Linked DNA regions of Pirellula sp. SH-Sr6A. The protein of the gene in region 2 interacts with the protein of the main gene of each other region in a pairwise test. Links are inferred from orthologs where the notes say so. Each region holds a gene or a part of one and is shown on either strand. Other genes may lie near its edges.

Region 1 (3,041 bases), 3.5 Mb from region 2 along the record:
TCATCGCATCTGCCTTCCAGGCTTCAAAGCAGATGGGGACCTTGCCGAGCATTTGCACGGCATCGCAATGGAACAAAACTCGATGCTCTTGGCACAGCGCAGCGACGGATTCGATAGGTTGGAGGACGCCGGTTTCGTTGTTCGCGGCCATCACCGATACCACGGACACGGGAGATGAAGAATCGGCCGTCAGCATTCGGCGGAGCGCCTCCAAATCGACGAGACCTTCCCTGGTTACTGGGATCGTTTCGGTGCTCCGTCCAAGCTGTCGCAGGCGATCGGCCGCCCCCAAGACGCTCGGGTGCTCGATGGCGGAGACGAGGATCCGACCGGGGCGAAGCTCGCTCAACCCGAACAATGCAAGGTTATTGGCTTCTGTTCCTCCGCTGGTGAAGAGCAGTTGGTCTGCTCCCATCCCAGCCGTCCGAGCGCCTAATCCTGCGAGGATTCGATCGCGAGCCGCTTCGACGAGCGATCGAGCCCGCCTACCGGCCGCATGCTGGCTGCTGGGATTGGCAATCCTCTCCAAGGATAGGACGCGCATCCGCTCCGCGATGGCGGGGGCCAAAAAGCTGGTCGCGTTGTTGTCCAAATAGATCATGCCGGCACGAGGGTTTGGAGAGGAAGCGACCGCATTGAAAGGGGGAATCGACCGAGTCGGGGTCAAGCCGCTTTATGTAGGCATTGTCCCGTCGCGATCCTACTAAATCTAGTTCACCTTCGCGATTCTACCCCGTTTCGCTAGAATGCCAGCCTTTCTCTCTCGGCAACGATGGATTGTTCCCTCTTTTCGCAAGCATATGAAGATGACATCGCCGCAAAAAAGGAACCGCAACGATGGCGGCAAAGGTGGTCCCCCCCAGGATCAGCCCCACATCCTCGATCGTTCGCCTCCTTTCGATTTGGCTGCCGAAATGGGTGTTTTGGGGAGCTTGATCCTCAATCCCGATTTGACCAATGATCTTACGTTGGTTCTTCGTGCGGACGATTTTTACGACGACGCGAATCGGAAACTCTATGCAGCGATGATCGGTTTGTTCGAGGCCGGGCGGAAGATGGACGTCACGCTGCTCGTCAATGAACTGAAGGCCGCCGGGGACTTTGAGCTCGTGGGCGGGGCTGCCTATTTGGCCAAACTGGCCAACAGCGTTCCGAACGCGGCCCACGCGATCTACTATGCCGAGATCGTCCGGACCAAGGCGACGCTACGACGATTGATCGACGCATCGACGTCCATCCTCAAAGATGCGTACGATGAGACCTTTGACGCAAAAGAACTGGTATCGCAGGCGGAGCAGAGGATTTTTCAAATCCAGGACGAGCGAAACGCCAACTCCGCCGCGCCTGTGAGCGAAGTGTTGCGCACGGCCATGAACCGGATCGATATGCGGATGCAGGGGCATCAGCTGAACACCGGGGTTATGACCCACTTCACGGACTTCGATCAGATGACAGGTGGACTCCACGATGGGGAGCTGATCATCTTGGCTGCTCGCCCTGCAATGGGTAAGACGGCCTTTGCGATGAACATCGCAGAGCAAGTCGCCATGAAGGACAATGCGCCGACCCTCTTTGTTAGTTTGGAAATGGCGGCGGTCGAGTTGGTCGATCGTTTGCTTTGCTCGGTTGCCAAAGTGAACGGTTCGCGGCTGCGGGTCGGGACGATTTCGCAGGACGATCAAAAGAGACTTATTTCCAGCGCGGCCAAAATCGCAACATCCCCTCTCTATATCGACGATGCACCGAGCCGAACGGTGAGCGAAATCGCGGCTGTCGCCCGACGGATCACCCAGCAAGAGCTTCGCAAGACCGGGGGTCGCAAGCTAGGGCTTATCGTCATCGACTACCTGCAGCTCATCGAACCGGATAACCCGAAGGATCCGCGGCAAGAGCAAGTCGCCAAAATCGCGCGTCGCCTCAAGATGTTAGCCCGGGAACAACACGTGCCCATCCTCTGTTTGTCCCAGCTCAACCGTCAATCAGAAGAGAGCAAGGATCACAAACCCAAGCTAAGCCATCTGCGGGAGTCGGGTGCGATCGAGCAAGACGCGGACGTCGTCATGTTTGTGCACCGCGAAGGGTATTACCATCGCGGTGAAGATGCCGAACAGTACGCAGGCCAGGCAGAGATTATCATCGCCAAGCAGCGAAACGGTCCGGTGGGTGATGTCGAGCTGATCTGGGAAAAGGACTTTACGCGGTTCCTTAATAAGGCACCGGAGCGGCATGAGGAGTTCAACAGCTACAGTGACTTCTCAACTCCTGGTGGCTACTAAGTCCGGAACGGCACCTTACGACATTCCCACGAATCACCCGAGAGCAGCATTATGAGCAGCGGTCACAGCGGAACCTTTCGAGTCCTCTTGCAGAAAGAGCAACTGGTCTTTTCCTCCGCGCACTTCATCACTTTTGCCGGCGACATTTGCGAATGTCTGCATGGTCACAATTATGGATTGCGAGGCGAGGTTCAGGGTAAGCTCGACGAAAACCGCTATGTCATCGACTTCATCGCGTTTCGCGACACGCTGGCCAAAATCGTGAAGCGACTGGATCACCATATGCTGCTACCGACACGGCACTCCATGATCTCCGTCCAGGAAGACGGGGACGAGGTCGTCGTCCGCTTTCGAGCCAAGCGGTGGGTTTTCCCCGCTGAAGATTGCATTCTGCTCCCGATCGTGAATACCACCGCAGAAGAGATTGCGGAATGGATCGGTCGAGAGTTGCTCTCCGAGTTGTATTCCAAGATAGGGGATAGGCTCGACTGGCTGGAGATCGGAGTGGACGAAAACAATGGGCAGTGGGGGTACTGTCGATTGCCATGGTCACGCGTTTCTTAACGGATTTGAGTCCAACGAGACAAACTGTGCAGGTTGCAATGGGATCGGCCGAATCGAGGAGATGGGCCGACCTTTCTTGACTTCAGGATGGCGAAGAAGGGTCGATGGTCCGCAAAGCGTTTGCGTTCCACCTTCCAAGCATCTTGAGCCACATGCTAAAGTCCTCACCTGTGCAACTCGCCGAAGAGGGTATTCAAAAAG
Region 2 (3,074 bases):
ATCATTCTAGGGGATTACCATGCGTTTCACTTTGGTATTGGGTTTGGTTCTATCATTGGGTGCATCGATTGTGGGATGCGGAGATTCTGGGCCATCGCTCGCTCCGGTCAAAGGAAAGGTGATGATGTATGGCAAGCCCTATGAGAAGGGCTTGGTGGTTTTTGAACCGGTCGGTGGAGGCCCTGCCGGAACCAGTCGCACCGATGCAAATGGTGAATTCGAGATCTGGTCTGCGGGCAAAAAAGGAGCGATGATTGGCGACCACAAAGTCGTTGTGACCACGATTATGGATACGGCTGTGGAAACAGCACCGGTTGCACCTGCCAGTTCTGACGACCCTGCATACATGAGCCAGGCACACGGCAACAACATGTCGCAATACAAGGCGGCGGAGAAAATGAAGGAGCCGATCCCGGCGAAGTACAACAAAAACTCAGAGCTCAAATGCTCGGTTCCTGCTGGCGGTACTCAGTTCGATATCGACATCAAATAGAGGATAAGGGGCAAGCAGGTGGCTGGGTTTCAGCCACCTGCACCGTCACCTCCGGAGGCTATTATTTCTTCCCGCTGGCTGCTTTCTTCGCTTCTTCGGCTGCCCCGCGAATGGCCTTCACCCGGTTTGGGTTGTCTGCTTGTCCAGTCACCTCGTAGAGAAATCGGCTAGGGAACGTGGGACGCGCTTTACCCCATTTGAATCGGGACATCGGCAGCGAGAGCGAGAGTTCGTCTTGGGCACGTGTCACGCCCACGTAGCAGAGTCGACGTTCTTCATCGACAGCATCCGCATCGGTGATAATCGATTTGCGATGAGGCAAAATCCCTTCTTCCATCCCGACCATGTAGACGATCGGAAACTCAAGTCCCTTGGAGCTGTGATAGGTCATCAGGGAGATCGCATTGCGACTCATCTGCTTCTCTTTTTCTTTGGGAGAACCGAACTCCCGGCCTGCGAGCGTTACGGAAGAGAGGAAGTCGTGGATGGTGGGTGTATCGGTTTCTTGTTCGTATTCCGCGACGGCATTGATGACTTCTTCGATGGAACCGAGTCGCATACTGCAGTCATCCGGTTCGGGGTAGAGGCGTTCGACTTCTTCTCGATATTTGATGGCATCGATCAAATCGGAAACAATGCGGGTAAGCGATTCTTTTCCAAGCGTGGTTTTTGCCGTCCCCTCTGCAGCAGATTTGGTAGAGGTGGAGGGGGCTTCCTCGTTGCGCGCGGAGGCTTCGAAGGCCTGGAGTCGTGCATGGAAATCGTTCTGCAAGGCCTTTAACTTGGCGACTCCCCCCTGCGCGGGCGCTGGGAGAGATGCGACCATGCTACGCTCCTGCATCACTTTCCAGACGCTGGAGGATTCTGCCACCGCTCGTTTGAGCAGTTTGTCGACGCTCGTCGCACCCATCCCTCGCGGCGGGACATTGATAACGCGGAGCAGCGCCAGTTCGTCGTCGGGTGAATCGATCCATCTCAGGTAGGCGATTAGGTCTCGCACTTCTTTTCGATCGAAGAAGGATTGGCTACCGGTGATGACATAGGGGAGTTTGCAGCGCCTGAGTTCCATTTCAAAAGGGCGAGGCTGTTCGTTGGTTCGGAAGAGAATTGCAAAGTCCCCTGCTTCGACCATTGGGTCGTTCCTTAAACGACCTGCGATTTCCTCGACGATTCCTTTTGCTTCTTCGGCTTCGCTCGGAAACTGAAGGATGCGTGGTTGCTGTCCGTTGGGGCGTGCTGCGCGAAGGGTCTTGTCGTGGCGATGGGCATTGAAGACGATCAATCGATTGGCCATTTGCAAGATCGCATCGGTCGATCGATAGTTGTCTTCCAATCGAACGACGGTTGCTTCCGGCCAGTCGTTTTTGAAGTTGAGGATGTGGCGGACTTCGGCGCCGCGCCATCCATAAATCGATTGGTCGTCGTCGCCGACGACACACAAATTCCGGTGGTCGATTGCGAGAGATCGGATGATGCGGTACTGCGTGCCGTTGGTATCCTGGTATTCGTCGACGAGGATGTGATCGTATCGGCTCGCTTCCTCGCGACGGACACGATCGTTTTCGGTGAGCAGTTGTTCCGCACAAACGAGAAGGTCGTCGAAATCGAATGCAGCTTGGAGTTTAAGAGCGCGCTGGTAGCGTTTGTAGCCGCTGGCCGCCAAATGTTCTTTGTCAGTGATCGCCGCCGAGTTGGCTTGATCGGGCCGCACCCCGAGATTCTTCCACGTGCTCACGATGTTGAGGAAGTCGCTCGGCTTGAGCATATCCTCATGGACTTTGATTTCGCGAAGAACGGTGCGCGCCACGCTTTCTGCGTCGCTTCGGTCGTAGATCGTAAACTTCTCGGGGTAGCCTAACTCTTTCGCGTGACGCTTGAGGATTTGGACGCAGTGCGAATGAAACGTCCCGATGACAGGGCGCTGGGGAGCGGATTGTCCTCGTCGAACTCGTTTGGGAATCTTAAGCTGATGAGAAACGCGTTCGTGCATTTCCTGCGAAGCTTTATTGGTAAAGGTCACCGCCAAAATCCGATCGGCACGTGTTCCGTGTCGGATCAGGTTTGCGATTCGAAAGGTGACGACGCGAGTCTTGCCGGTCCCAGCACCCGCGAGTACCAGCAAGGGACCGGAAAGAGTATCGACCGCGCTCTGCTGGGGGGGATTCAATTCTGCCATGCGAGCCAATGTACCGGAGAGACTCGAAGTCGAAAGTCCAGTTTTCAGGGCTCCCTTACCCTCCGCATAAAAGGTAAAACTTAACGAAAATATTGACGGAGAATAACGGTAGACCTCGGCGTTCGCCCCGGGTAGCCGGCTGCGCCTAGGAACAAGGAGAGGGACCTTTACTATGTTAATTCGAGTTGGCATCGTTGGTGCATCTGGCTACACAGGGCTTGAAGCGATCGAGTGGTTGTTAGGACATCCTCAAGCGCAGATTACGGCGGTGACCAGCCGGCATCCCAACGGGTACATGCTCGGAGATCTTTACCCGCATCTCATGGGACGCGTTCGACTCCCTTTGGAGGACGCCAGCCCAGAACAGTTGGCGGCCAAGTGCGATGTTGTGTTGTCGTGTTTGCC

Evidence for each region.
Region 1: the proteins of VN12_RS17165 (region 2) and dnaB interact in binary tests that used the Escherichia coli proteins (3 or more experiments, as listed by UniProt). The link is inferred for Pirellula sp. SH-Sr6A from one-to-one orthologs.

What each region holds. Positions count from the first base shown.
Region 1 is NZ_CP011272.1:994,185-997,225, reverse strand. What follows is about bases 135-3,041. They hold dnaB (replicative DNA helicase), read left to right. Parts: upstream 135-806; coding sequence 807-2,276; downstream 2,277-3,041. Other genes in these bases: fliG (flagellar motor switch protein FliG), read left to right, coding at 2,993-3,041; VN12_RS03640 (6-pyruvoyl trahydropterin synthase family protein), read left to right, coding at 2,328-2,840; VN12_RS03650 (cysteine desulfurase family protein), read right to left, coding at 135-601. Also shown: more of VN12_RS03650, read right to left, coding at 1-134. UniProt on the Escherichia coli protein: The main replicative DNA helicase, it participates in initiation and elongation during chromosome replication. Travels ahead of the DNA replisome, separating dsDNA into templates for DNA synthesis.
Region 2 is NZ_CP011272.1:4,480,327-4,483,400, reverse strand. Bases 113-3,052 are described here. They hold VN12_RS17165 (ATP-dependent helicase), read right to left. Parts: upstream 2,670-3,052; coding sequence 555-2,669; downstream 113-554. Other genes in these bases: argC (N-acetyl-gamma-glutamyl-phosphate reductase), read left to right, coding at 2,842-3,052; VN12_RS17170 (carboxypeptidase regulatory-like domain-containing protein), read left to right, coding at 113-493. Outside these bases: more of VN12_RS17170, read left to right, coding at 20-112; more of argC, read left to right, coding at 3,053-3,074. UniProt on the Escherichia coli protein: Rep helicase is a single-stranded (ss)DNA-dependent ATPase involved in DNA replication; it can initiate unwinding at a nick in the DNA. It binds to ssDNA and acts in a progressive fashion along the DNA in the 3' to 5' direction.